DNA from 2 places in the Virgibacillus sp. GM2-2 genome. Region 1 is predicted to be linked to the other one. Evidence: riboswitches for the same ligand, from Rfam matches in the RefSeq annotation. Region 1 holds a riboswitch; the other holds the start of a gene.
The links. Region 1 has a riboswitch for FMN ahead of ACY9Z2_RS18010 (ECF transporter S component). Riboswitches for the same ligand answer to the same signal wherever they lie in the genome.

Region 1 (15,761 bases):
AAGCAATGAAAAAGCTGGATTAAAAGAAAAGGTAGATCCGGACAAAATTAGCCCGAAACTACCTAAAAAAGAGAATCCTCCCGTCGAAGAGGACACTATTAATCCTACACTCTTACCGTTAGGTGCGCAAGTAAGTGTGTTGGAAAGTGGTCGTTCCGTAAATACAAATCCAGAAGATGGAACATATTCGCTGATGCATGCTGCTGGCGAGTTCACAGTACAAGCGGAAGCTTATGGATTTGAATCAGAACAACAAACGGTAACAATTGAAAGAGATGGAGTTGCTCAGGCAGACTTCACTTTAGAGGAAATTGACCAATACACGGTTAGTGGAACAATTACAGATGAGGCAACGGATGAACCAATTGAGGGTGCGACCGTTCTTCTAGTAGAAGATGCGAATGTTACCCCGGTACAAACGGATGCTGAAGGTAATTACACGTTAACCGCGTATAAAGGTACGTACACGTTAAAAGTGTTAGCAAGTGATTATATTGGAAAAGAAGTGGAAGTTAACCTCGAAGAAGGAAATGTTGAAGTTGATGTTGTTCTAGAACCACTTTACACGTATCCAGGCGGTGAAATTGGTTATGATGACGGAACAGCTGAAAACGCACGTGCATTCTATGATGCAGGTAACGGCTGGGCAGTAAAAATGTCCCTACCGGAAGGGAAAGATACTGCTATCGTAACAGACGGTGTGTTCCAGTTCCACGGAACAGATTGGCCATCTCCAGGTGGTACTGAGTTTGCTGTAGAGGTTTGGGATGCATCAGGTCCAGATGGAATGCCTGGTAAAAAACTAGCTGGTCCGATCGAAGCAGAAGCGATTCGAGATTTGAATGAATGGACCGTAGTTGATCTAAGTGAACATTCCATTACTGTAAACGGTGACTTTTATATGGTGTATATTCAAACAAATCCTAATCCGAATACACCAGGTTTAGCAACAGATGAAAGCAGTGAAAATGCTGAGCGTAGTTACCAATATGTTGCAGGGGCATGGTCGAAATCGCCTGTAGCTGAAGGTAATTATATGATTCGAGCTCGTGTAAGTTATGAAGTGGAGGATCCAGCTATTACTTCACCTGCTGAAGACAAAATAACAAATGACCCTAATCTAACAGTGGAAGGTAATGCTTCACCTACAACTACAGTTCAATTACTAAATAACGGAGAAGCGGCTGGCACTGCAGAGGTTGGAGAAGAAGGTACTTTTTCAATTCCAATCGAGTTAACAGAAGGCGTAAATGAGTTTACAGCAGTATCCTTGCTTGATGGAGCAGAAACTGGTGAGTCTGATCCAGTTACAGTTACGCTTGACACGCAAGCACCTGAATTAACAATTGACAGTCCTCAAGATGGTGATAAAACAAATCGTGAAACAGTCACAGTAGAAGGAACTGTCTCTGATGCCAACCTTGATTTTGTAAAAGTAAATGGTCGAAAAGCAACTGTTAACGAGGATGGCACCTATTCGAAGCGAATACTTCTCAACAACGGTGAAAATAAGATCAAGGTTGTTGCGAAAGATTTAGCAGGAAATAAAAAATCAAAAAGAATTACGATTGATGTGAAATACACTGCCCCTGTTATCGAAAATGTATTACCAGCAAAAAACAAAAATCTACAAACGGGGCAGAGCGTAAAAATCGAATTCGAAAGTGAACCAGGCTTACGAGCAACGTTTATGATCCATATGCCACTTACCAATATGGGTATTCAAGTTTCGAATGCAACTGAATTGCCAATGATGGAAATGTCTGATGGCCATTATGTTGGCTATTGGACAGTACCAAGAGGTGTGAAGGCTGATGGAGCGGTTATCGAAGTGAAGGCAGTAGATAGCTTTAATAATGAAACTCGAGAACTAGCTGAAGGAAAACTATTCATCAATCTTGATGAAGATTAATTAACAAATTTTTGGTGCAGGAGACGTTGTCTTCTGCACTCTTTTTACACTGATAGGAAGTATAAGTTTTTATGGATATCAGTATAAGGGCAACTAGGGCTTTCGCCATAAAGTCTTGACGATAAGCCAAATTTTCTAAAGCAAACATCTTTTCAAATGATAAAATAACATGTATAATCATATATGATAACAGAATATCGATTCCATCTTCGGGGCAGGGTGCAATTCCCGACCGACGGTAAGGAGCATTATTGTTCTAAGTCCGTGACCCGCAAAGCTTTATGCTAAGCGGCTGATCTGGTGAAAATCCAGGACCGACAGTTACAGTCTGGATGGGAGAAGATGTCGAGCCAAATTTAGGTGCACAAGCGCCTTTATTTTCCTATGGTGATATATACCCTAAAGCCCCGATTAGGTTGGCTTTAGGGTTTTTTGTTGGGAAATAGGCTCATCCTTCATCACGAGATGTGAATCGATTGACAGATGAAGGAGGATGGATGATGCAACAATCATCACGTTTAACAAAACTTATTGTATTAGCATTACTTGGGACTATTTCATTATTACTATTTTTCTTGAATTTCCCACTACCGTTTTTACCACCGTATCTAAAAATTGATTTTAGTGAGGTGCCAGCATTAATCGCCGCATTAATCTTTTCACCACTTGCAGGAGTGGCTGTAGAAGCAATAAAGAACATGCTTTATTTAATTGTTTCTGGTGCAGGCGATCCGATTGGAGTTACTGCAAACTTCTTAGCTGGTGTAATGTTCATCGTACCAGTTTCAATTCTTTACCATAAATATAAAGGTGTAAAGAGTGTTGTATCTGGATTGATTACAGGTACCATCATCATGACAGTCGGGATGAGTGTATTGAACTATTTAGTAATATTACCAGCTTATGCATGGTTTATGGGATGGGAAGATATGTCATCAACTGCAAAATGGGTGGCTGTTTATGCTGGAGTAGTACCATTTAGTATCATTAAAGGTCTTTTCGTTGGACTACTATTTGTACCGATATTTGTAAAAATGCGAAGTTGGATTGAGCAAAAAAGAGCAAACTTGGCTTAAAATAAATTAAATTGATTCATCCGAACATCCTCTATTTAGGGGATGTTTTTTTGTGGGGTGATTAATTTTCTAGATAAATGATTGTGATTTTTTAATTTAACGCTAAAAGATATCTGTTCTTCTAGTATATGAAAGCCCCAGAACAGTGAAAGTCTGATGAAAAGGGAACTCATCAAGTCAATGAGAGCCTCAAAAGCGGTTAGAATCCGATAAAAAAGAACTCATCAAGTCGATGAGTTCCCTACAGGAGCCCAAAATTTACGGAAAGTACTTTTATGATTTGATTATCAATCAGCTTCCTCAACTAGAATCGTAGCAGTAGGCTCTGCTTCTAATCGTTCTTCGGGGATAGGCTTACCAGAAATTTCACTTACACCATACGTTCCGTTTTCAAGCCTGTTTAGTGCATAATTTATATCTTGCAGGCGTTCTTGCTTCACCTGCCTTAATCCAGCATCACGCTCTTGTTCAAACTGTTCCGTACCAATATCAGCAGGGTGGTTATCGTAATCAGCAAGTTCACCTGCGGATTCGTTTGGACCTTCCTGTTTTCCCCGTTCTATTTGACTTTCTGTGTCGCTTTTCATTTCTAGCAATTTCTGTTTGAAGTGTTCGAGTTTTTTATCACTTAACATGATGATCACCTCTCTACTTTTTTGCTACAACTCCGATGGTACATCGTGAAATACATATAAGTTGATCGTTTTCATCAACAATTTTAATTTCCCATACCATTGTTGTTTTTCCGACATGGATAGGAGTGGCCACACCTGTTACAATACCGTCACGTTTACTTTTTACGTGGTTCGCATTTATTTCAATTCCAAAAACATTGAACTTATCCAAGTCAACGTTCATCATTGCTCCAACACTTGCAGCAGTTTCTGCTAAGGCTACACTTGCCCCACCATGTAAAAATCCCACTGGCTGTTTCGTACGATGATCGACTGGCATGGTAATGATAATTTCATCTTTATCTAATTTTTCCATATTCATTCCAAGTGCTTCCATTAAGGTATTGTTATAGTCCATTAGCTACACTCCTTATATTAATTCACTTATCAATAACGATAGTCCTAATAAAAATCCGTAAATCGAATTTGTTTTACCAGTCAAAACCATCGCTGGCATCATTTCAATCGGCTTCGTTTTCCCTTTAAATTTCGCTATAACGTCAATTGCCACTTTACCACTTATGAAAGTGAGTAAAGACCATATAGGCAATATGTCAGTAACGATAAAATAAAGCGTGAATCCATAAGCAATTAAAAATAGAAGCCCTAGAAAAACAATGGCGTTTTTTCGACCTAATAAGATGGCAATTGTTTTACGACCATTTAGCTTGTCACCATCTAAATCGCGAATATTATTGGCTAACAAGATACATCCAATAAAAATTGCTATCGGAATAGATATCCAAATTACCTCAGACGTGATCGTTAATGTCTGAATGTAATAGCTAATTCCTATAATGACAGTTCCCATAAAAAATCCAGCAAATAATTCGCCAAAAGGAGTGTAAGCAATTGGAAAAGGTCCGCCAGTATATAAATAGCCGAAAAGCATGCATACTAAACCAATAACAGCTATCCACCAGCTTGATTCCATGCAAATATAAATTCCTAAAAGTGTTGCGATACCGAAGAAGGCAATTCCAAGGCGTAGAACAGTTTTTGGTGCAATTCCGTCGCGGACAATTGTACCACCAATCCCTACAGACTCTTCGTTGTCTAGTCCGCGTTTGAAATCAAAGTATTCGTTAAACATGTTTGTTGCTGATTGAATAAGAATGGATGCAATTAACATGGCTAAAAAAAGTAAAAGATGAAATGAATCCTTATTAAGTGCTAGCATTGTTCCAACAAAAACGGGAACAAACGATGCGGTTAGCGTATGTGGACGTAAAAGCCTCCACCATATTTGAAATCCAGGCTTTTCGCCTAATGTTTGTTTTGTTGATTCCATGGTTGTTCTCTCCTCTAATTATTCTCACTGACGAGCAATAGAATCTCCGCCTCAAAAACGGAGGTAAAAATTGATAATAATTGCCCGTGAATGTCCGATTCGTTCGACTAACATTCAGTTAGGAAGAACTGAATGAAGTTTCATTTTACACTGATAGGAAAGTATAAGTTTTTATGGTTATCAGTATAAGGGTAACTAAGTCTTTCGCCATTAAAGCTTGGCGACAAGCCAAGTTTTCTAAGTAAACTCACTCATTAAGTTTAGGCAAACCGGACTAGGGTGTCAATCGACAAAAACCGAAAAATATTCCCTTTTCTTGAGAAACCGTTAAAAAGAGAATAAAATAGAAATGTATGTTTAAGTGTATTGGGTAACGGAGGTTTATATAAATGATCCAAACAAAGGATATCTTATTTGAAACAATCATTAATGAGACAATTGATCTTTTGAAAAAGGCGAATCATTCACAACTTGTCAGTGTTACGAAAAAAATAGATGCAGTTAATCCACTTCATTTTTTTCATGCTGCGAAGCATCTAGGAGTTGATCGTACTTTTTGGTCAAGTACAGCTGAAGACTTTTTTATGGTTGGTGTTGGAACGACCTATCGAATAGAAGCGACCGAAAATCGCTTTAAAGAAACAAATGAACAGTGGCATCGGGTAAAACAAGAAGCCCACGTTCATAACCCATATCAAAAACCAGGGACAGGATTAGTAGCAATGGGTGGTATGTCTTTTGATCCAGAAAAAGATTCCACACAACTTTGGGAAAAATTCTCTGAGAGTGAATTTACAATTCCAACATATTTACTAACAAAATATGAGAATACGTACTATATGACTGTAACTGTGCAGGCCACACATGATGATTATATAACTAAATTAAACAAAGATTTGCATGCTTTAATTCAACAACCATCTGATGTTCCTGTAAAATCAGAAATCACGAATAGAAAAGAAATAGAACCTGAACAATGGAAACAAACAGTAAAACAGGCAACAGATCAAATTAAAAAGGGAAAGATGGATAAAGTAGTACTTTCACGAGAATTACGTTTAAAGCTATCTAATAAAGCTGTGATTTCCTCAGTATTACAGGACTTATTAGATACGCAAATGAATAGTTTCGTGTTTGCATTTGAACGTACCGGAGATTGTTTTATCGGAGCTACACCGGAGCGGTTGTTAAAAATAGAAAACGAGAAATTTTTATCTGCCTGTCTAGCTGGTACTGCACCAAGAGGAGCAACATTTGAGGAAGATGAAGCATTAGCAAATCAATTGTTTCACGATGAAAAGAATCGTAGTGAACATGATTATGTTGTGCAGATGATTAAAGAGGCTGTTAGTCCATACTGTGCAACGATTGAAATTCCAAATGAACCGATTGTGTATCCCTTAAAAAATTTACAACATCTTTATACTCCGGTTACTGGAATGGTGAATCATGACGTAAATATTTTTGAAATAGTTGGTAAACTACATCCAACACCTGCACTTGGAGGTGTACCACGAAAGGAATCTTTACATTTTATACGTGAAGAAGAAATACTTGATCGTGGCTGGTACGGTGCGCCAATTGGTTGGCTGGATGATGCAAATAATAGTGAGTTCGCTGTTGGAATCCGATCTGGCTTAATTCAAGGAGATGAAGCATCCTTATTTGCTGGGTGTGGTGTTGTACGGGATTCTGACCCTGAGGCAGAATATGAAGAAACAAACATTAAATTATTACCAATGCTATCTGTTTTAGGGGGATAAGAATGAGTCATACGGAAGATTTAACACGTTATACAGCCAATTTTGTTGATGAATTAGTAGCAAGTGGACTAACGGAGGTCGTTATTTCTCCTGGTTCACGGTCCACACCACTTGCTATGACGGTCATGGAACACCCAGAAATGAACCAGTGGATAGTGATTGATGAACGATCAGCTGCTTTCTTTGCATTAGGAATGGCGAAAAAGAAAAAACGTCCAGTCGCAATTGTTTGTACATCAGGGACAGCTGCAGCCAATTACTATCCCGCAATCGTCGAAGCTCACTATAGTCGAGTACCTTTGATCGTAATCACAGCCGACCGACCGCATGAATTGAGAGACGTAGGTGCACCTCAATCGATTGACCAAATAAAGCTTTACAATGATTACGTTAAATGGTTCCATGAGATGGCTTTACCTGACGCCGATCCTAAAATGTTGGATTACGCACGGAACAAGGCCTCTCGTGCAATTCATGTAGCTAACGAAGGAAATGCTGGACCAGTTCATTTAAACTTTCCATACAGAGAACCGTTAATTCCTGACTTTTCCCTAGAGGATCTATGGGGAAAACGTAATAATACTAGATTCTATCCAACAATGGATGGAAAAAAACGTATAGGCACGAAAAATCTACACCAGTTTATGAAAGAAATTAGCAATAATGAACGAGGACTTATCGTATGCGGTCCCCAAACAAACGAGGAATTATCAAATGTTATAACCAAATTAGCCATACAATGGCAAATCCCGGTATTGGCGGATCCATTATCACAAATAAGAGCTGGACAACATGATAAGGATTTAGTGATAGAAGGTTATGATGCATTTTTGCGAAATGAAGCGATTCGAAAAAAACTGAAGCCCGATTTCATCATACGATTTGGTGCAATGCCTGTTTCCAAGCCGTACCTTTTTTACATAAAGGATCACGCTGATTGCAAACAGTATATCGTTGAGGAACATGCTGGTTATCGTGAACCTGTAGGAAATGCAACAGAATTTATTTATGCTGATTCCAAGCGTTTTTGTGAGGATCTTTTGACGATTGATGTTGAGCCTTTTGGTGATAAGGGCTGGCTTGAGGAATGGCAGCATATGAATCAAGTGACCAAAAAGCATATAGACGATATTTCTCAGTCCGAGGAACTGACAGAAGGATCGGCGGTAAAACATTTAATGGATGTGATTCCGGAAAAAAGCTCATTATATGTGGGTAACAGTATGGCTGTCCGTGATTTAGATACGTTTTTCCTAGCTTCACCCAAAGAGCTGTCCGTTTTAGCTAATCGTGGAGCGAATGGAATCGATGGAGTGGTATCGAGTGGACTTGGAGCTGCCACTGATGGCGAGCCATTAACGTTGCTACTTGGCGACTTATCATTCTTTCATGATATGAACGGATTGTTAGCCGCTAAGCATTATAATCTCAACATCACCATCGTGTTAATTAATAATGATGGTGGAGGAATTTTTTCATTTCTTCCACAGCAACAACAAAAAGATAAATTTGAACTTTTATTTGGCACACCTCATGGAATCAATTTTGAAAATGTAGTAAAAATGTATGGTGGATCCCATGATGTCGTAACACGAAAAGAGGATTTCATTGAAGCCCTTTTTAAAAGTTATCAATACAACGGGTTGTCTGTTGTGGAGGTTCAAACAGATCGGGTTAATAATAAGGAATGGCACCGAAGCTTGTGGTCATCAATCGAATCCGAGCTTGTAAAAGGCGTGTGAATTGAAAATGTTTGTACCTGTTAATGAATCAAATTATTGGTGTGAAGTATGTGGTCAAGGTGATCCAATCGTTCTACTCCATGGATTTACTGGAAGTACAAAAACCTGGAAGTTACTGGCATCACAGTTGGAGAAAGATTATCAAGTTATTATTATTGATCTACCTGGTCACGGAAAAACTCGTGTAAACGAAGCAAAAACGATGCATGAATGTTGTCATGATTTAAAATCAATTGTTGAACAACTTGGTTTAGAAAAAATACATCTACTTGGTTATTCAATGGGAGGAAGAACAGCGTTATCGTTTGCAATAATCTATCCCAATTTAGTGAAATCACTAGTGTTAGAGAGTGCTTCACCTGGCTTGAAAAATAAGGAAGAGCGTAGCGTTAGGGTGAAACATGATCAGCAATTGGCTGAAAGGATTAAACAAACTGGGGTAGAGGATTTTGTAGATTATTGGGAAAATATCTCCCTTTTTCAATCACAGAAGAAACTTTCCGATGCTACACAACAAGCGATCCGAAATGAGCGATTGGCACAGAATCCAGAAGGTCTTGCGATGTCCCTATATTCAATGGGAACGGGATCTCAACCATCATGGTGGAGTCAATTGAGTGGTTTCACTGTACCAACATTGCTAGTAGTAGGACAACTTGATTCTAAATTCATAGCTATTAATAAATCAATGCAAAATGTACTACCAAACAGTAAATTAATCATTGTTGAAAATACCGGTCATGCAATTCATGTGGAACAATTCGATTTTTTTGTTAAAATAGTAAGTGAGTTTATTTTACATTAGAAAACTTGGCTTTTTGCCATGTCCTAATGACAAAATACTTAGATGAATGTGCTGGTTCAATTTCTAACCAGTACAAAAAATGGACAAGTTATAGAAGGAGGATAATCATGGTTCAATGGGAAGAAGCAAAGAAGTATAAAGAAATTATTTACGAAAAATATGATGGTGTTGCTAAAGTGACAATGAATCGTCCTGAAAAGCATAATGCGTTTACACCGTTAACAGTAAACGAAATGTACGATGCTTTTGCAGATGCACGTGATGATTCGTCAATTGGAGTTATCATTTTAGCAGGTGCTGGAGATAAGGCATTTTGTTCAGGTGGCGATCAATCGGTACGTGGCCATGGTGGGTATGTTGGAGACGACCAAGTTCCACGCCTAAACGTATTAGATTTACAACGCTTAATCCGCGTTATGCCAAAACCAGTAATCGCAATGGTTTCTGGTTATGCAATTGGTGGAGGACATGTTCTACATTTAGTTTGTGACTTAACAATTGCTGCAGACAACGCTGTATTTGGACAAACAGGACCGAAAGTTGGAAGCTTTGACGCTGGTTATGGCGCAGGCTTATTAGCGCGTACTGTTGGTCAAAAGAAAGCAAAAGAAATTTGGTACTTATGTCGTCAATACAGTGCTAACGAAGCATTAGATATGGGACTAATCAATACAGTCGTTCCATTAGAAAAATTAGAAGAAGAAACAATGCAATGGTGCTCAGAAATTCTAGAAAAATCACCAACTGCACTACGTTTCTTGAAAGCATCATTTAATGCTGATACGGATGGACTAGCTGGTCTTCAACAAATGGGTGGAGACGCAACACTTCTTTACTACACTACTGATGAAGCAAAAGAAGGTCGCGATGCATTTAAGGAAAAAAGAAAACCAGACTTTAAACAGTTCCCACGTTTTCCGTGATCGGTTCATATTCAAGGAACAAAAACCTTTGCTCGTAGGAGCAGAGGTTTTTTCATCAATTTTTCGATTACTCCATTGGTGATTCGAATTAAATTCGTCTAAAAATGAACTACATATCACGAATTATCTCATTAATTTTACTGGAGGAACCCCAACATGAGTGAAACAATTCCACATTGGTTAACCAAGCAAGCGAGCCTAGCTCCGAATGATTGTGCAGTAGAATTTGAAAATGGGGACAAGCTGACTTTTCATGAGTTAATGTATCAGGCGAAATCTTTCGCGAGGAAGCTAGCAAGTATAGGTATTGAAAAAAATTCGAAGGTTGGAATCTTCTCAACAAATTGCAAAGAGATGGTTGTCGCTATCCATGCTTTAAGTTATTTAGAAGCGGTAGCGGTACTATTCAATATTCGTTTAACTAAAAATGAGCTTACCTATCAAATAGAAGATGGTGACGTGTCAACTTTATTAGTTGCGGAATCCTTGGACAACCATTTGACTGAAATGAATTTTGACGTTCCCATCTTATCATTTGCAAAAGTTGCGATATATAGCGAATCAAACATTCAACTTGCATCCGAAATCGTTTTAGATAATGTATATACTATTATGTACACCTCAGGAACAACGGGAAATCCAAAAGGCGTAGAGCATACATACGGAAATCACTGGTGGAGTGCAACAGGATCTGCTTTTAATTTAGGCATGCATAAAGATGATAAATGGCTAGCCATGCTTCCACTATTCCACATTGGTGGTTTTTCTCTCCTTATAAAAAGTGTCATGTATGGTATGCCTATCTATTTAATGGAACATTTCGAAGTAGATAAAGCACATCACGCGATTATGCACAAAAAGGTGACCATTGCATCCGTTGTAACCGTAATGCTTCATCGCCTAATTGAATTTTTGGGTGAGGACAATTATCCAGAAATTTTCCGTTGTATGTTATTGGGGGGAGGTCCAGCACCAAAAGGCTTACTTGAACAAGCAAAAGAGAAACAAATCCCTGTTTTCCAGTCATATGGTATGACTGAAACATCGTCTCAAATAGTTACATTAAGTCCTGCTGATGCGCTACGTAAGCTTGGTTCTGCAGGCAAACCACTATTTCCAGCTCAACTAAAAATAAACGATTCTGATCAGGAAGGAATCGGGGAGATTACAGTAAAAGGACCAATGGTTACCAAAGGATATTATAACAATGAACAAGCGACGAAAGCTGCAATTCAACGTAATTGGTTATCTACAGGTGATCTTGGGAGGTTGGATGAGGAAGGATTTCTCTATGTGGTTGATCGACGTAAGGACTTAATTATTTCTGGCGGTGAGAACATTTATCCTACTGAAGTAGAAAGTGTGTTAGCAGGGATGCAAGGGGTTCGAGAAGTCGGTGTAACTGGTGTAGAAGATAATGAATGGGGCAAGGTACCTGCTGCTTTTATTGTTTTGAATGACAAAGCAGTATTAGCTGAGGAAGTCTTAACATATGCATCGCAGTCATTAGCAAAATACAAAGTTCCAAAGTACATTTATTTTATCGAAGAACTACCACGCAATGCATCAAATAAGCTGTTGCGAAATAAGTTACTTGAACTAATTTAAGTTATTTAAAGCAGTCTAATTCATACGAGTTGGACTGTTTTTTTCATTTGTTGTATACTGTAGTAATATTTTTTTGGACTAGTGTAAATAACAGCACGCACGATTAAGAGTAAGGGTAATGCGGAAATTCTATTCTATTAGGGGGATTTTACATGCTAACTCAAGAGCTTGCAGTAGAAAAAGTTTGCCAGAGCTTACAAAAAGATGAAAGTGTTCAAGCGATATTTTTAAAAGGTTCAATGGGCAGAAATGAACACGATGAGCATTCAGACATCGATTTATATTGCATGGTAAGTAAAAAAGACGAGAAACAATTTTTATCAGGGAGATTGAAGCATTTAGAAGCATTTCGCCCTATTATTTTTTCAGACGACATATTTATCATTGCACCACAAATAATTGCGATCTATGATAATTATTTACATATTGATTTATTCACTGTCACAAAAGAAACGTTATCGGAAAAGGATTATTTCAAGATATTATATGATCCACATAATTTGCTTACTGCTTTCAACGACAAACAAAGCTTGAAGCTTACTGATTTTGAATTCAAAGACAATGTCGTCGATGTTGCTTGGTTTCTATTTCAGTACAAGAAATCCGCAGCAAGAGGAAATGATATCTGGTCTGTTAGGATGTTGACAAATGTAATGGATTATTTGGCAAGAGTTTTATTATATCGATATAACCCAGAGCGAGCACAGCTAGGACTGAAAACGATTGAGCGATCATTACCGCGAGAAATTGTCTGTAAATTGAATGAGGTACATGAACAACTTACACCAAAAAATCACCAGCGGGCTGTTTATTTGCTATGTAGTTTTCTATCTGGTGAATTTGAATGGATTTCTTCCCAATTTCCAGATGGAGACGAAACGATTGATTTGTTGATTCGAATGATTAGGATGCATTTAGATGATAAAATGTGAACATTTTAAAAAACTAATTGATAAAGATTATCAAAGTCATTGACTAATGATCAAAAAACAAATAAACTATAAGTACAGTAAATTTTTTTGAGTACATACATGTAAGGTTTTTCATGTAGGATGTAGGGGAGTGATCCGATGCAAACGTTAACAGCGAAAGATTTAACTCTTGGTTACGGTGAAGACATAATCATTGACGATTTAAATATAGAAATACCTAAAGGTGAAATCACAGTATTTATCGGTGGAAATGGATGCGGTAAATCAACATTACTAAGATCATTGGCGCGTTTACTAAAGCCAAAGGGTGGAGATGTTGTTTTAGATGGTGAGGATATCGCCAAACTGGGAACAAAAGAAGTTGCTAAAAAGCTTTCTATCTTACCACAAAGTCCTGTAACACCAGAAGGTTTAACGGTAATGGAGCTTGTAAAGCAGGGTCGTCATCCATACCGTGGCTTTTTGAAGCAATGGTCAAAAGATGATGAAAGTGCCGTACTTAAAGCACTAGAATCAACGAACATGCTTGAATTAAAAGATCGTGCTGTTGATTCTTTATCTGGTGGACAGCGTCAAAGAGCTTGGATAGCAATGACGCTAGCACAAGAAACAGATACCATTTTACTTGATGAACCTACGACATATTTAGATATGACACATCAAATTGATGTATTGGATTTATTATTTGAATTAAATGAAAAGGATGGGCGTACTGTTGTCATGGTACTGCACGATTTAAATCTAGCATGTCGATATGCTCATCATGTTGTAGCAATTAAAGACAAAAAGGTTTATGCACAGGGTAAACCTGAAGAAATTATCAATTGTAACTTAGTTCACGACGTTTTTGAGATGAAATGTGATGTAACATTCGATCCTATGTTTGGAACTCCAATGTGTATTCCGCACGGTAAAGGACGTTGTATTTTCGCAAATAGCGCCCAACAATTAACAAATCAAACTGTATAATGATTAAGGCTGGTATAGAGGAATCTATGCCAGCCTTTTTTACGCTGATAGGAAAGTATAAGTTTTTATGGATATCAGTATAAGGGACTAAGGCTTTCGCCATTAAAGCTTGGCGATAAGCCAAGTTTTCTAATAACGTCAGAAATTATAAATTATGGTAAACCTTATAAGAAAACCCTGGCATTCGCTATTAAGGACAAGGCGAATGTCAGGGTTTTCTAACACTGATAGGAAAATATTAGTTTTATGGATATCAGTATAAGGGCAACTAAGGCTTTCGCCATTAAAGCTTGGCGATAAGCCAAGTTTTCTAATGAACTTTTTCTTCCCATACATGCTTCTCGAAAATTAAGCCAAATTAATAGTAGGAGGTGCAACATGGATAAGAAAAAGTTTTATGTTAATATGGGTACACAAGAGGTTTCACAAATTAAATATGGGAACAATGCTGATTTCATTATTCATGCGACAGATGAAGAGGTTATATTGTTACGCGAGAAATTGAATGATATGGACGATGCCAATTTTCGTGCTTTCTTTCGTGCACACGTGCCGATCATGTCTTATCACAATGACCAATCGAATGATGATTATGATGATGGAATGACAGGTGCTTTTCAAATGTTGTATGATTTAGGTGATGAAAAAACACGAGAACATATTGAATCGATGGGAATATTATCTGATAGACATTTGTAATGAGTAGATGAATTCTCATTAATTTAGTCAAAAGTAGTTTATACTAGCTGCTTTAAAGGAACATAATAAGAGATAGACAATTTAATTAACGGGGAAAAAGGCAGCTGAAATAATGAATACATTTAGAGATTATTATAACAATGAGGTTAAATTAACATTTGAAGATCATTATTTTTCCAAAGAACCAAAGCATGTTTGGGTAATTTGTACGTATCAAAATCGTTGGCTACTAACTAATCATAAAGATCGAGGAATGGAATTTCCTGGTGGCAAGGTAGAACCAGGTGAAACAGCTGAAGATGCCGCAATACGTGAAGTAAAAGAAGAAACTGGCGGGTCAGTTGATCGGTTAGATTATGTTGGTCAATACTATGTTAAAGGCAAGGGCGGGACGGTAATAAAAAATGTTTATTTTGCTAACGTCAATAAACTCATTGAGCAGTCTACTTACTATGAAACCCATGGACCAGTCTTGTTAGATAACATACCTAAAAATGTCCGTAAAAACACAAAATACAGCTTTATTATGAAGGACGATGTTTTAACCTATTGTATGGAAAAAATTAAAAGTGAATATTTATCAAAGTAAACGTGTTTTCCTGAAGGGAGACACTTTCTTTGTTCAATTGTACATGCACTAGGTTACAATAGAGTAATATTCAAAAGGAAAAGCCAGCCTTTTGAGACTGGCTCTCTTCAATTATTTTAACCTTTATAAAGTGGACCCGCTTGAGCAATTTCCTTATCAGCTTGTGTGAAATTCTTAAAGTTTTCATGGAATTTCATTGCAAGCTTTTTCGCTTCCGCATCGTAAGCTTCTTTGTCAGCCCAAGTACTTCTAGGAACCAATACTTCGTCTGGAACACCAGGAACGTGCATTGGCGTTTCAAGACCGAAGACATCGTCCTTCGTAGTTTCAACAGTGTTTAACTCACCTTCAAGTGCTGCATGAACCATTGCTCGTGTATAGGAGAGTTTCATACGATTTCCGACACCATATGAACCACCAGTCCAACCGGTGTTCACTAAAAATACGTTTGTGTTAAATTGATCAATTTTTTCCCCAAGCATTTTTGCATAGGTCGACGGTGCTAGTGGCAAGAATGGTGAACCAAAGCAAGCTGAGAAAGTTGCTTGTGGCTCTGTCACGCCACGTTCTGTTCCAGCTAATTTACTTGTATAGCCACTTAAAAAGTGATACATTGCTTGTTCTTTTGTTAATTTACTGATCGGTGGTAGTGTACCAGATGCATCAGCTGTCAAAAAGATAATTGTATTTGGGTGACCAGCTACACTAGGTGTTACAATATTATCGATATTATCTAGTGGATATGCTGCACGTGTATTTTCCGTTAGAGATGTATCAT
Region 2 (15,761 bases), on a different contig from region 1:
ACATGTAAAAACTCCAGGGATTTTCCCTGGAGTTTTTCTGCTATCTATAGATCCTCTTCACTACGATAAACTAGTGTAAATTTTTCTTCATCATTCAGATCACTTACATGAACTTTTACCCCGTGACCGAATGTAACTTCTTCTTCTGTCATTGCAATAATCATTGCCTTTGTTCTACTTTGATTATCAATATAAATATCACCAACTAGTGGCTTCATTTGGTTTTCAGAGGCTGCCAAATTTTCTGTCTCATCACTTGCTTGCTGATCTGCTGACACTAATTCCTTATCTAAATAAGCTATATCCTGACTATTATCCAATTTGCCTGGCACTAGTAGCACATATTCATTATGCTTTACGCCGTTATCTCTGGTTGTTACAACGTTTCCATCTTCAACATTGTCTACTTTTTCAATTTCGTTTAATGAATAATGATCAAGAAAATCCGGAGCTGGTTTTACAATTAAAATATAGTCACCTGGTTCAGGGCGTTTACCTTGATCAATTGTATATCTTTTTCCGTAAAAAATGAACGAGTCCAAGTGCTTTGGTTTATACAATTGGATGTCACTTGCCTTTGAAAGTACTTGCTGCATATCTTTCAGACGATAAAGATGCACCGATTTTTTAAACATTGGCTTTACGGAATAGACTTTATGCAGTTCATTGTTGTAGTAAACAAACTGACCCTTTCGTACTTGTATTAGCTTCATTTGTTAACCTCCTATTAGTCCTTATCGTACTATTTACATATATAAATAATATCTCCTGTCATTTTCCCATTATACCCCAGTTGTTAAACATCCATGAATAAAAATAATGAAAAGAAAAAAAGAAGCCATATTTTAGCTTCTCTATGCCACTCGTTTGTTTTTCAAATATCCTACAATTAATACTCCAGATGTTAGCACTGCAATGATTCCATACATAACTGGTCCATGGTGAAGATTTAACCATTCCATGACAAATTTATCTCTCGTTATCATTTCTCCAGCAGTCCATGCGAGTATTCCAGCACCAACATAGGCAATCCATGTATACTTGTCCATTATACGAACGATTAATTTTGAACCAAAAATCATAATCGGAATACTAATTGCTACCCCAATTGCAATCATCCCGATGTGCCCATGTGCAGCACCCGCTACAGCTACAACATTATCAAGACTCATCACGGCATCAGCCATTATAATAGTCCAAACCGCCTTCATTAAAGAAGAAGATGATTTAATATCCGTGCCTGACTCATCATCTACCAGTACATGATAGGCAATCCATAATAATAACAATCCACCAATTAAATGCACTAGCGGAATTTGTAAGAGGTAAACGATAAGAATAGCAAACACTATTCTAAGCACAACTGCACCACCGGTTCCTATTACAATTGCTCTATTTTGCTGTCGTTCCGGTAATCCCCTGGTCGCCATTGCTATAACAATAGCATTGTCACCGGAAAGAATGATGTCAATAGCTATAATTTTTAATAATGCAATAACAGAATCCTGCGTTAGTTCTATTCCTAACAAAAAATTGCCACCCTTCTACTTGATATCCTTAAGATCTGTACTCCTATCGTGCAAAATAACTTGTACAATTCTAAAGATTTTTCTAAAGTATATTCTTTTGTAGAAGGTAGAAGAACTTTATGAAGAAAAAAACTAACGGTGATTCTAAGCTTCTTTATCATTATTAGTAGCCTTTAATCCATGTGAGCAAAGGACAATTCCGTATCTACTTCACCTAAAATACGCTTAGCTGCTATTTTTTCACCTGCTAACCATTTCGAAAAATCAATAATATATGGGTCTCGGTCTCCACCTAATGAAAACCACGCCTTACGTTCTTTAGGAAAATATCCTGATGTATGAATGGTGCCAGACCAATTTTTGTAGTCAGTTGAAAACACACCCTTATCTGTATCATTCATCATCCGAAATGCTTGATAGGCGTCTGAAATGCTATTTTTTTGTTCATTAATGGCATTCATTCGCTTATAGGAATCATCTAGATGATGTCTATTCTCGTGTTTAATGACTTCAAAGTGATTTGTACAAACGTTTGATTGGTAAGCCTCAATCCCTCTAGGTGTCGCTTCTATTACAAATGTCTCTTCATTTTTGTCTAGTACAGTATAACTAAACGAATGACGATGCGGTATTTCCTTTAAGAACGAAACAGCCTCTTGAACATCCCTGCACCGTTCTAGAACTAAGCGTCCAATCATGTTACAAATAAACCCATCGCCCGGATTTTTTCGGTGAATAAAATTGTAGCCCATTGCAAGCCCTTTTTCATTCATTCCATCCATACGTCCTGTAATACGTTGAGATGGCCCTATTACAGCGTACCCTCCATCTGAAGGCTGATAAATCATATAACGTCCTTCATATGTTCTCGGATGATAGTCATAGTTTCGGATCATATAATCTTTACCAGTAAAAATGGAACAACCGGAGCGAACGTACTCTAATCGATATCCCCCAAATTCTTTTAACACTTCTTCCATCGGCCATTCTAATGCATCTCTTAATCCAACGAGTTCCTCCCAAATCGCTGGTGCGAAGGGCTCAAACGCCTCTTTCACTGATTTTTCATCTATTAAAAAGCGCGCTTTGCGGGTTTTCCATTGTTTTTTCCTATTTCTAATTGTCAGCGAGTCTTTTAATTCAAGCCCTTGCTTAAATCCAAAATCGTAATGACTTCCTCTAAATTGATATATATCACTAAATATTTTTTTCAATACCATTACCCCATTCACTTATTGCTATTTTCAGTTTAATGGAAGCATCAAGATAATGAAATGAAACTGCCTTTGAAATTTAATTGAAACTATTTAGGATTACGATACGTAAATAGGAGTGGAAAATTCATTAGTAGGAGTGACAAGCATGACAGGAATATTACTAACAGCATTATTATCTACTATTTTGTATGTAGCTTTATCGGTAATACTTATTTTTAGTAACAAAAAAAGCAGAAATCTAACAATGAAATACGCGGCATTTAATTTCATTGGACTATTTATCTTAGCAAGTATAATAAACTATTTTATTTTGTTACCTATAACGATTCCAAATATGTTCATTTCAAATCTTATTATTGCAGGAATCGGGATATTCTTTTTATACGGTATGACACGGACGCCAGGTAAAAAAGAAAAAAGTAAGGATAGTGGCCCTTTCGAGGCAACACTTGGGCTATTGATTATTTTAGCAGTCGTGATTGTACCAACGATTTTTGTTCTGGGAATCTTTACGTTAGATAATTCCTATGAATCTATTAGTCAAAATGAAGTGGAAGAAGCAAAACCATTAAGCAAAGAGAATACGCCGATTACTGTCTCGCCTGAATTCGCACGAAACAAAACACAGAAATCAATGAGTGTTATTCCAAACACACAATTTTATGATTTAGGAAAACTTCAAGTACAAAAAATTGGAGAAGACGTTAAGTTTGTCGGACCAGTAGAATTTACTGGTTTTTGGAAGTGGTTCCGAGGCAAGGAAACGGAAGGCTATTTCACTATTTCTGCGACAAACATTAATGCACAACCAGAATTTGTAGAAAGTAAAATGACATACACAAATTCGAGTTACTTTAATAAAAATATTGAACGCGTAATTTATGGTGCATACCCTTCTTACATTCAAAGCGGTGAGGCTCAAATTGAAGTTGATGAAGAAGGAAAACCATGGTATGTACAAACATTATATCAACCAATTGGACTAACCAATAAACCTGATTTACAAAATTTAAAGGTAGCTGTTGTTGACCCTGTTTCAGGTAACGTAAGCTTATATGCAACAAACGAAGCTCCCGAATTTATTGATGGTTCTGTAAGCTCAGAAATGGCAACTGATGTGAACGAATACTTTGGTAAGTATGTACACGGTTGGCTAAACTCTATATTCGGTAAAAAAGATGTTAAAATTCCAAATGAATCAGGAACAGAAAGCAGTGTTACGCCTATTTTCAGTGATGATGGTGATATGTACTACTTCACAGATATGACATCTCCAAAAGAGAACATCGATTCAGCATTAGGTTATACACTTATTAATGCGCAGACTGGGGAGCTTACGTATTACAATGGTAAGAAAAATAGCGGGATAATGGATAGTACTGGAGCGAAAGAAATCGTAAATAAGGAATTCCCTGAGAAAAATTGGGAAGGATCTATGCCTGTACTCTATAACATTGACGGCAATCCAACTTGGGTAGTAAACGTACTTGATCCGAACGGACTCTTTAAAAAGTATGCGTATATTAAAGCATCCGATTCTGACTTTGTCGTATTCGGTGACACTGCACGCGAAACGTTAGAAGCATATCGCCTACAATTGCTGCAGGATCCAAGTAATGTATCCTCATCTGGAGAGGCACCACTAGAAACCCGTTCCGGTGAGGTAAATCGTGTACTCGTTATCACGCAAAAAAACGCACAAGTTGTTCAATTTTTACTAAAAGATGATACGACTATTTACACTGTAACTGCGGGTAAGGCTCCTCTAGCACTCTTCTTGCAGGCAGGTGATCAAGTGCAATTTGAAGCAAATATACGTAACAATGGCACAGGAATTGTAGAAACAATTAGTATTGAAGGAATAACAAAATAAATTTGTCAGTATGTTACGTCAGATAGTGGAATAAGAGATGAATTTATTAGCAAACCTGGCTTACCGCCAAGACTTTATGGCGAGAGCCTTAGTTGAACTTATGCAGGTTAGAAAGGATTTAAACTTTCTTACCTGCTAAAAAAATTCTTGCCAAACAACAAGAAATAATAAGAGATTAACCAAATCCTTACCCGATTTTATCAGGTAAGGATTTTCACTACCAAAAGTTTTTCGGATTTCTACGGCAAACAAAACCATGTTCCCTATATAAAAAACAATATAAATTTATAAAACAACATCAAGAATAAGATTAGAGGGAGTGGTGACTTGACTGGCAAGTAGTATAGCTCCAATCGATATCCACACGGTTAGCGGTCGCTTTGATAAAGGAACCGTTGTAAAAATTTATGATATCCAGGGCGAAGTAACTGGCCTCGGCGTTGTGAGCTACTCTTCAGAATCCCTGAATAAATTAATTAACCAACCTGAAATTGAAGTTAACGACAATGAAAAAGCTGCTATTGAAAGTAAACACCTTGTGTCTGACGTTCTCCCCATCCATAAATATAGGGAGTTCCACCTTTAAATAACCTAAGCTCTTTCCTTCTACGGAACGAAGCTAAGAATGAACTTCGCGTTGGTTTAAAAGGCTTTCACAGTCGAAATTGTTCTGATGCACATAATCAAACCAGGATTATCTACATGGGTTCGGATTCCCTTGCCGCTCACAACTTATTGACTGTTTCGGGGTACGTCTGCACCGAGAGATTTGACCTCCCATCTCAAAAGGTTAGATACCAAACGAGGCAATATATTTCTTTCCTGATTGCTTTTTTTCTTTTAAACTTGTTACACAATGTTCCAAAATAATGGAAAAGGTCATCCAATCCTTACTTGCGTTTTTTATGTTTACACGATTGGTTTTCGTTACATATCTAGCCAAAAAGGCACTGTATAAATCACGTTGCGCGATAACGCCACACTCACATCCATGCCATCGTTGTCGAAGCGGCTTTTTCTTTATCACTCCACAGTGACAGGTTTGAGACAGTTTCGTCGAGTAGGTTGGAAACTCTCGAAATTCACCACCCTGCACTTGTATCTTTTGTTTCAACATGGTTAGAAAAGCGCTTGGCGCCTTTCTGCCAATACTTTTTCCGTATAACTTTTGAAATGCCTTGTACGACAATTTTTCTGTTTGAATGAAAGCAGCCTGTTGTAATATTTGGTTCGTGTCTCGTCCATGTAACTGCCTTCTAGTTGCTTTTATTTTCCGTTCCAATTCCCGGTACTCCGAACGGGTCTTTATGTATCGATTGGAGTTCATCCATTTCTTTTTCCCTTTTTTGACAACCCCGTTGCTAAGATAATTTTGGGGGTTATTCGCTCTCCGTTGTCTGTCCATCTTCCGATTAAGTCTTCTTTTCTCTTTATCTAGTAGTACAACTTCCTTACAGAACTCCTGTAAGGCAGCTTTTGTTTCTCCCACTATTGCTATTGTAGAGGGACCAATGTCTAGTCCAACCTTTTCTTTTCCCATTTCATATTTCCGATACGGATATCCCTCTAGAATTAACTGGACATAAAAACAATTCTTACCCTTTACCTCTTTTTTGATCAAACGACAGAATTTGATTCGTTGTTCTAGGGCATGTTGCATCCATTTATCCTTTGGATCAATTAGGCACTTTAAAGCAAGTTTTTTCCCAATGAAAACATATCCGTTTGAATACGTAAGAAAGGTGTTATTATTTTTTCCCTCTAATGACACAAACTCCCCCTTACGTTTAAACCAAACTTTCTTGGCCTGTTTAAAGGCATATTTTTGTGTCGCTTTAAACGCACGAGTAGCTATTTTTTGGCATACATGCGTCCCTAAATGCTCCGCAATAAATTTCGAATCATTTTTTGTTTTAATACCAAACGCTTGCATGGAAAAATTTGTGAAACCGTATATTTCATTCAGGTGTTTAAAGTTTGCTCGACGCTTTTGTATATCTGTTTCCAATGTTTTGGATAAACGAACCGTTTCGTTGTATAAATTTGTCCGTTGAATCATTTGAAGTCTTTTCAAACATTCCCCAAGACAAGCATTGTACAGCTGTCTTCCACAATCAGACAGCATCAAAAGCTGTTTTTCTTTTTTAGAATCGGTTTTCAATCGAATCGTTGCGACGAAAGAGGGAGTTCTTTCTTTTGATGCTGCCATCGGACTACACTCCTTCAAAAGAAATCGATTTAAGTTCCACATCTACTCCGTTTATTCAAACGAATGATGTTTATGTAAAGAAACAATCTTACTTTTCAACCATATCAGACTTTTCATAAGTCAATTATAGCCATTACCTTAGGAAAACACAATACTTTTCAAGAACATTTGTTCTTTTTTATATAAAAAAGAAACAACCTCACCCCATACATTGAATGCAGGGGCTTGCAGTTGTTTTTTTGTCATTTAGATACAAAATAAAAGGATTGAACCAATGTTTGGATCAATCCTTTTTCAGTGTTTGGACTTTGTGTCTTAACCGTATGGAAATCCGATTTTTACCTACTTTCCATCTCCTCAACCAGCAACGAAAGTTCTGTCCATCGATCCATTTTTTGTTCAAGGTTTTCTTCAACCTCTTCTTGTTCCTTATATAATTCTTGCACTTTACCAAGATCACTGCCTGCATCCGCAATGGAAGCTTTTAAGCTTTCGATTTTTGCTTCCAATTCAGTAATCTGATCTTCAATCTCGTTCCATTCTTTTTGTTCATTGTAGGATAGCTTCTTTTTTGTTTTCTTAACCGGAGTTGAGGCTTTTTCTTTCGGTTGAACACTTTCTTTTTCCACACTCATTTTTTCCAGATACTCACTATAATTTCCATAAAACTGTTCCACTTGGGGCGATTCATCTAATACAAGTAGCTGATCAACTACTCGATCTAAGAAATATCGATCATGGGAAACCGTAATGACGACACCAGGAAAATTCTCCAAATAATCTTCTAAAATACTTAGCGTTTCTGTATCCAAATCATTGGTTGGTTCGTCTAAAAATAGTACATTTGGTTCGTTCATCAATATTTTCAATAAATACAGACGCCGCTTCTCCCCACCAGATAACTTACGAATATAATTCCATTGCTCGGATCGTGGGAATAGGAATCGTTCTAGCATCTGTTCAGCCGTAATCACTTCATCATTCGTTGTATGAATAACTTCCGATACTTCCTTTATATAATCAATTAAACGTAATTCACCATCTAGTTCCTCGTTTTCTTGTGTGTAATATCCGATATTAACGGTTTCACCAACATCAATGAACCCATTGTCGGGCTTCAAGCGATTAGCCATTATATTTAGTAAGGTTGTTTTCCCAGATCCATTTGGACCTACAATACCTAACCTGTCACCTGGCTTAACTAAGTAATTAAACTTAGCAATCAATTTATTATCTCCAAAGTTTTTTTCTATATCTGTGAGTTCCATTACTTTTTTACCTAACCGCTTCGATCCAGCTTGAAATGATGCGTCGTTTTTCTTCGTATCAAATCGCGTTTCCTTCATTTCTTCCACTCGATCAATTCGCGCTTTCTGCTTCGTCGATCTTGCTTTCGCTCCTCGCTTTAACCAAGCAATTTCTCTACTTAATATATTTTCATGTTTTTGTTGATTGCTTTCTTCTAATGCCTCGCGTTCTGCCTTTTTCTCAAGGAACAATTCATAGTTCCCTTCATATTTATATAAATTTCCTTTATTTAATTCATAAATATGGTTTGTGACACGATTTAGGAAATAGCGGTCATGCGTAACCAAGAGCAATGCACCGCGATAGGATGCCAAAAACTTTTCCAGCCATTCAATCGTAGCGTGATCCAAATGGTTTGTTGGCTCATCCAAAATCAGTAAATCAGCAGGTTGAATTAAAGCCTTTGCAATCGCAATCCGTTTCTTTTGACCACCTGACAAGTCAGAGATATTCTTACTAAATTCTGTAATACCTAACTTTGTCAAAACTGTCTTTGCAGTAGTGTTTGCTTCCCAGGCATCATGTTCTTCCATTTTTTGTTGCATTGTAAGTACATGCTTTTGAGCTGATTCACTCGTTGGATTAGATGAAAGATCAAGCAGTGCACGCTCATAATCACGCATTGTTTTCATGATGATTGACTCGCCAAAGTATATTTGTTCAATCACCGACAACCTTGGATCAAGTATAGGATCTTGGGACAAATATTCGATGTGATAATCTTTTGCATGCTTGATAGAACCTTTCTCAGCTTGTTCTATACCTGCAATTACTTTCAAAAAGGTAGATTTTCCTGTTCCGTTCACACCAATTAAACCGATGCGATCATTTTCTTTTATTGTACAAGAAACATCATTGAATAATATTTTTTCACCGTATGATTTTACAACATTTTCGACCGTAAGCATTTCCATCATTCCTCATTTCCTAACACACTCTACACACAGTATAAGGGAACCTCTTAGACGTGAAAAGAAAAACACGTGAGCGATTTACTCACGTGTCTTAGATATATCTTCATCCTTAACGCCTTGTATCCGTTGTTTGATATATATTACGATAAGAAATAGTAACCATGACGTGAATCCATAAAAAATAATTTTAGCCATTGGTTGCATTTCATTAAAAAAGAAGGCCATACCTATCCAAATAGCTCCTAAGCCTATAATTTGATACAACACCAATTTCATTGAACTTTCCCTCCAACTAATGGAACATCTCTTTAAGACAAGTTTATCGCAGTTCGATGAATTTTTCTATCAAAAATACTATAGACTTTTCACTAGATTTGCCATTTCAATTGCAGCAACTGCAGCTTCTGAACCTTTATTCCCGGCTTTGGTACCAGAGCGTTCAATTGCCTGTTCAATCGTTTCCGTTGTCAAAACGCCAAAAATGACTGGTTTCCCTGATTGATTAGCAGCTTGTGAAACACCCTTCGCTGCTTCTCCACAAACATAATCAAAATGTGGAGTAGAACCACGGATCACCGTTCCGAGTGTTATAACTGCATCATATTTTTTGTTCATTGCCATCTTATTAGCGACTAATGGAATTTCAAATGCGCCCGGCACCCATGCAATATCAACGTTATCTTCATTAATTCCGTGTCTTTTTAGCGTGTCGACTGCCCCTTCTAGAAGCTTACTTGTAATAAAATCATTAAATCTACCTACTACAATTCCAATTGTTAAATCTGTTGCTACTAATTTACCTTCAAATGTGTGTCCCATATCTATCAGCTCCTGTTATAAGTTGTGTAACTCTAATAAATGCCCCATCTTACTATATTTTGTTTTCATATACGGCATATTTGTCTCGTGGTATTTTGTTGCCAGTGGGATGCGATTCACAACATCAATCCCATAACCCTCTAGTGCAGTTAACTTTTCAGGATTGTTCGTTAAAACATTTACACGTTCAATACCAAGGTCTTGTAAAATTTGTGCGCTCAATAAGTAATCCCGCTGATCGGCCTGGAAACCAAGCTGCTCATTTGCTTCAACTGTGTCATAGCCCTCTTCCTGTAGTTTATATGCTTTCAGTTTGTTTAACAGACCAATTCCTCGCCCTTCCTGTCGCATATAAACCAGTACACCACTTCCAGCTTTCTCAATTTCAGCTAACGCTTGATGCAATTGTGGCCCACAGTCACACCGCTTCGATGCAAATACATCGCCAGTTAAGCATTCAGAATGAACGCGCACCATTACCGAATCTTCTGACTGAATGTCACCTTTAACAAGCGCAATATGTTCCTTATCATCTAAATCATTGGAATACCCAACTACCGTAAAATCACCAAAATCAGTTGGGAGTTTCGTTTCCACTTCTCGTTTAATAAGTTTTTCATGCCTCTTTCGATAAGCAACCAAATCCTCGATGGAAATAAGTTTTAAATCAAACTGTGATGACATCTCCTTCAAATCGGGTACCCTCGCCATGGTTCCGTCCTCTTTGATGATTTCGCATATTACCCCAGATGGGTTTGCACCACAAAGCTTTGCTAAATCCATCGATGCTTCGGTATGACCTTGCCTCGTTAACACACCGCCATCCTTTGCAACTAATGGAAAAACATGTCCTGGACGCTTAAACTGCCAAGCAGCAGTTGTTGGATCTGCCAATGCTTGAATGGTCTTAGCTCGCTCTTCTGCACTAATTCCAGTAGTTGTTTCGTGGTGATCTACACTAACGGTGAATGCAGTTCCAAACGGGTCAGAGCTTTGGCTAGTCATAAACGGCAAATTTAAACGTTTTGCTACTTCTTCGGTAATGGAAGTACATACAAGCCCTTTTCCATGGGTAATCATAAAATTAATTGTTTCCGCTGTAGCCATTTCCGATAACGCTACAAAATCACCCTCATTTTCTCTATCTTCATCATCTACCACAATGACTGGCTTTCCATGTTTTAAATCAGTTAATGCTTCTTCAATTGAATGAAACATAGTTTGACATCCCCCTACATATATCCATTTTCAGTAAGTAATTTTTTACTAATGGTATTTCCACTTGAAAGTTCAACCATTTGCGCAATATATTTTGCTAGCATGTCACACTCAATGTTGACCACCGCTCCAAGTCCTTTTTCACCTAGCACAGTTTGTTCGACTGTATGGGGGATTAAAGAAATAGTAATTGTTTGATCTTTCACATAAAAAATCGTTAAACTAACCCCATCGATTGCAATCGATCCTTTAGGAAGTACATAAGGAATGAATTCAGCTGGGATCCTTATATCGTAATAGATTGCATTCGCTTCCTTCTTCTTTCGGGTAATCTTGCCAATCCCGTCAATATGCCCGGATACAAAATGCCCACCAAACCTTCCATTCGCATGCATTGCCCTTTCTAAGTTAACCGCTGAACCTGACTTTAACGTACTTAGCGATGTTGCCTTTATCGTTTCTGGCATTACATCCACTTGAAATGTATCGCGATTAAATGCGGTAACGGTTAAACAAATACCGTTTACTGCGATACTATCACCTATTTTCATATCACCCATGATGGATTCCGCACAAATTGACAGCATGATGGAATTCGCAGATTCTTGTTTTACTTCTTTAACCTGTCCGAGCTCTTCTACAATACCTGTAAACACACTATCCTTCCTTTCTTGGAACCGAAACAATTTTTATATCTTCACCGATTTTCTCAACAGACTTAACATGTAATCGTAAAGCGTTATTTAACGATTCCATACCAACTCCAGCTATAGAGGTTGGTGCATCTTTTCCACCGATTAATAGTGGTGCAACATAAGAAATCACTTGATTGACTGCATTTTCCTGCAGAAAGCTTCCGTTTACTCCTGCGCCACCCTCTACAAATAAAGTCATAATATCCTGTTCTCCTAAATAGTTGAGTACATCGCCAACTTTTATTTTTTCTTGATTAAGCTGCACAATTTTCACATTTGGATAATTACGAAAGACTTCTACCGTTTGTTGCGAAACATTTTCCCCTGTGAAAATCCATGTTTCTGCTTCGCCATCTGTGATTACATTTGATTCACGAGGTGTTCGTAGATGTGTATCCAAAATAATTCGAGTAGGATTTCTACCGCCATTTGGCAACCTTGTAGTAAGCTGTGGATTATCAGCAATTATCGTGTCAACGCCAACCAAAATAGCATCATGGTTATTTCGATATTGGTGAACATCTTTTCTTGCTGACTCACCAGTAATCCATTTGCTCTCCCCTGTAACTGTTGCAGTTTTACCATCCAAGCTAGTCGCCGATTTTAACGTGACAAAAGGGGTTTTTGTGGATGTGAAATGGAAAAAAGATGCATAAAGAGATTCTGCTTGCTCCTTTCCAACACCAACCTCGACCGATACATTTGCTTGGCGCAGTTTTTCAACACCTTTTCCTGCAACCTTTGGATTTCTATCCATCGTTGCTATAACTACACGCTTAATTCCACTCTCAATGACAGCATCTACACATGGTGGAGTTTTACCAACATGACTACAGGGCTCTAACGTAACGTACAACGTTGCACCTTTTGCCTTATCTCCAGCCATTTTTAAAGCATGGATTTCAGCATGCGCTTCACCTGCTTTTAAATGAGACCCCATCCCTACTATTGATCCATCTTGTACAATCAATGACCCAACTGGTGGATTCGGACTCGTCTGCCCCTGAACTGATTCAGCAAGGGTTAGTGCAATATTCATGTAATCCCATTCCGTCATCACCATCATCCTTTCTAAATACAACTAAAAAAACCCTTGAATAAGCTTCAAGGGCATAATGGCAGAATTTATAGGTATGATAAATAAGCATTTCAATTCTATGAAAATAGACGTGCAGAATAAACTTAGTCTATCGACAAATTTTATTGGCAATAGTCTTAGCTGCGCTTATACTGGTATTGCACCTATTGTTCAATTACCAGCGAAATAAGAATTCGTCATCACAACAGCGTGCATGTAATAATACACCTGTTTGAACAGAACATACTTTACCTAGAAATCCCTTCTCCCATCCAGACTTTAACTGTCGGCTCCGGAGTTACACCAGATCCACCGCTTGATTATGAAAATCGCACGGGTCACGGACTAAGAAGTTCGCACTTCATCACCGCCGATTGGGAATTTCACCCGACCCCGAAGGAATTCGAAATATGAAGTTGTATATTCTTTATACATGAAATTTTTTAAAATCGCAACTAAATAGAATTGAGAATAATCCCTCATTAGCAAAATAAATATTTACTATTTATTAGGACACAATAATATACACATTAATAATAAAGGAATGTATATATTGAACTATATCGAGAAAACTAACGAGAACCATTCGAGGTTAATTGAAGTGTTTTCTGAAAAACAGCAAATATGGAATGAATATGTATTTTTAAGTTGGCAATGGTTTTTACTTATTATCATTAGTGCTATATTAATCTTTATTTTTATTAGATTTAGAAAGAAAAACAGCACTGCAAAATTATTACTCGCCGGTTTTTCCGCATGCATTTTATCCGCTTTTTTTGACACACTTGGAAATTTTTATAACTGGTATGACTATAGTTATGATTTAATTCCGGGAACGCCTAACCTCATCCCTTGGGATGCCTTGTTTATACCAGTTACAGTTATGTTTACTCTACAAATAAAACCCAACGTCAATCCAGTAGTCAAGGCAATCATATTCGCAGGTGTTATCTCATTTGTTATGCTTCCTATACTACAAATAACTCCCTATTACTATATAGAAAATTGGAATTACTTCTTCTCTTTTATAATTTCTATTTTTATTTATCTCGTTGCACATGGATTTAGCAAGCTTGATTCTTATGAGAAATTATAATGTTTTCAGTAATTATGAAAAAAAGGAGACGCTATCTACAATAACGTCTCCTTTATGTTTAATTACTATTATTACCGTTATTAGCCTGTTCGTTGGATTCTACTTTGCCTTCTTCATCCGAAACATCCTGACCATCCCATTGGCGAGCTTCAAACATGAATTCTACGTCCGCAGAGTCACCTTGGAAAACATTTTGTAAATACGCCCCATTATCACCACGATTTGGATCGTCTATAAATTCAATTTTAATTTGTAAAATGTCTACATCATTCGGATTAACTGGTAACCCAGTATATATACCATTATCTTCAGATGCCACATTTAAGCGATTCGATGCATCAATATAATCTGAATTAAGGTTTTCAAAGATTCTATCACGAGCTGCGGCTGCACCCTCGCGATCTCCTTCAATGTTACCAGAGGCAAGATAAAAATCACCTAGTCCAACGTTACTTACAATCTCTTTAGGAAACTCACCACTACTGTCACCTTCAGCTCCCACTTTTACCACTGATACGTTAAATTGATTAAGATACTCTACAACAGTGTTTTTCCCCCAAGTATCTTCGTCATCAGCACCTGCCATTCCTTCACTAGGGTTTAAATAATCTTTAAAATTGACAGTTTCAATTGAAAGTAAAACATCTTTAATTGCAAGAGTCCCATCATTTACAAGCTGAATATTACGAGTCATCGTATCACCAGGCTTTAAATTAGATATTTCAAAAGTATACGGCTGATTATTTAATTCATTTAAAGATAATTCTAATGTACCTGCAGCAACGCTTCCATTAACTTGTTCCACATCATTAAATGCCGCCCAAGTACCAACACCTACTAAAGAAATGCCTAATGCAGCGGCCATTGCTCCACCGGCTAATCGTTTTTTTATAGTCATATCCTTAACCTCCATTGTTATATAATTTTTATCTATTCAACGTCATTGCTGCGATCTTTACCAGGCATTTGTGTAGCTTCTAAAGAAAGATTTAGAGTTGCGCCTTCACCTTGGTATTTGTTTTGCACAAACAATCTAGAACCTTCATATCTAGCATCATCTTCGACAAATGTAATCTTAACTTCAAAGGTTTTAGATTCCTCTGGTAATATTGCAGCTTCTTCGTCCCCCTCAAATGTAATTCTTTGATTATTTAGTTTAGACAGTTCATCAAGTGTTATTGAATAATTTGTGCCCAGTACTTCTAACTTAAACTGAGATAAGAATTCATCTTGATTATTTACACCGTTATCTGGAAGATTTGCGTGAGTAACATCATTAAATCCTTCTACAGCTGAAGTAAGTAAAATTTCATTAATGGCCAAGGAACCACCATTTGTTAAGGTTAACGTTTTGGTTGCATAATCCCCAGGCTTTAAATTACTAAGATTAAATAAAGTATCCGTACTTGTTTGCAAATCCAAAGTCCCCGCTGCAAATGAGTTATTTACTGTCTCCACATCGTTAAATGCTGCATATGTTCCACCTGCGACTAGTGACAACCCTAGTGCTCCTGCTAAAATTCCTGTGCCCATCTTTGTTTTGAAATTCATTTTTGAATTCCTCCCTATTTTTTGTTACCCATTGGGTATGTATATTGACCCTTATAAAAGGGGATCAATCACGCTAAAAACTACTTTTCAGACTCCACTGCAACTGCTTTTGTTTTATTTTCCAATTCTTTAATGCCGCTTCGAATAGTGAAAAATGCGTATCCAATTAAAACAATTCCAGGTAGTACTAATAACAACGCTGTTCCCATTGGAGAGCTTGCAAAATTAACAACATAACCTACAAACGGAATGGT

Region 2: linked by a shared signal. The riboswitch ahead of ribD (bifunctional diaminohydroxyphosphoribosylaminopyrimidine deaminase/5-amino-6-(5-phosphoribosylamino)uracil reductase RibD) and the one ahead of ACY9Z2_RS18010 (ECF transporter S component) in region 1 are both predicted to bind FMN.

Annotation. Positions count from the first base shown of each region.
Region 1 is NZ_JBUZWC010000023.1:11,755-27,515, reverse strand. Features, by position in the region: gene ACY9Z2_RS18015 (S8 family serine peptidase) at 1-1,912, shown strand, start outside; FMN riboswitch at 2,114-2,260, shown strand; gene ACY9Z2_RS18010 (ECF transporter S component) at 2,413-2,988, shown strand; gene ACY9Z2_RS18005 (TraR/DksA C4-type zinc finger protein) at 3,276-3,623, opposite strand; gene ACY9Z2_RS18000 (hotdog fold thioesterase) at 3,637-4,020, opposite strand; gene ACY9Z2_RS17995 (1,4-dihydroxy-2-naphthoate polyprenyltransferase) at 4,033-4,953, opposite strand; gene ACY9Z2_RS17990 (isochorismate synthase) at 5,343-6,716, shown strand; gene menD (2-succinyl-5-enolpyruvyl-6-hydroxy-3-cyclohexene-1-carboxylic-acid synthase) at 6,719-8,458, shown strand; gene menH (2-succinyl-6-hydroxy-2,4-cyclohexadiene-1-carboxylate synthase) at 8,466-9,263, shown strand; gene menB (1,4-dihydroxy-2-naphthoyl-CoA synthase) at 9,371-10,186, shown strand; gene ACY9Z2_RS17970 (o-succinylbenzoate--CoA ligase) at 10,343-11,794, shown strand; gene ACY9Z2_RS17965 (nucleotidyltransferase domain-containing protein) at 11,947-12,726, shown strand; gene ACY9Z2_RS17960 (ABC transporter ATP-binding protein) at 12,865-13,695, shown strand; gene ACY9Z2_RS17955 (hydrolase) at 14,074-14,394, shown strand; gene ytkD (RNA deprotection pyrophosphohydrolase) at 14,507-14,983, shown strand; gene pckA (phosphoenolpyruvate carboxykinase (ATP)) at 15,100-15,761, opposite strand, start outside.
Region 2 is NZ_JBUZWC010000015.1:35,052-50,812, forward strand. Features, by position in the region: gene ACY9Z2_RS15210 (CoA-disulfide reductase) at 1-8, shown strand, start outside; gene ACY9Z2_RS15215 (hypothetical protein) at 45-713, opposite strand; gene ACY9Z2_RS15220 (TerC family protein) at 855-1,520, opposite strand; gene ACY9Z2_RS15225 (C45 family autoproteolytic acyltransferase/hydrolase) at 1,703-2,743, opposite strand; gene ACY9Z2_RS15230 (DNA-binding protein) at 2,892-4,619, shown strand; gene ACY9Z2_RS15235 (PUA domain-containing protein) at 4,972-5,205, shown strand; gene ACY9Z2_RS15240 (zinc ribbon domain-containing protein) at 5,410-6,828, opposite strand; gene ACY9Z2_RS15245 (ABC-F family ATP-binding cassette domain-containing protein) at 7,167-9,044, opposite strand; gene ACY9Z2_RS15250 (hypothetical protein) at 9,129-9,326, opposite strand; gene ribH (6,7-dimethyl-8-ribityllumazine synthase) at 9,405-9,869, opposite strand; gene ACY9Z2_RS15260 (bifunctional 3,4-dihydroxy-2-butanone-4-phosphate synthase/GTP cyclohydrolase II) at 9,885-11,087, opposite strand; gene ribE (riboflavin synthase) at 11,102-11,743, opposite strand; gene ribD (bifunctional diaminohydroxyphosphoribosylaminopyrimidine deaminase/5-amino-6-(5-phosphoribosylamino)uracil reductase RibD) at 11,745-12,839, opposite strand; FMN riboswitch at 13,117-13,265, opposite strand; gene ACY9Z2_RS15275 (CBO0543 family protein) at 13,462-13,956, shown strand; gene ACY9Z2_RS15280 (TasA family protein) at 14,015-14,854, opposite strand; gene ACY9Z2_RS15285 (TasA family protein) at 14,887-15,507, opposite strand; gene sipW (signal peptidase I SipW) at 15,588-15,761, opposite strand, start outside.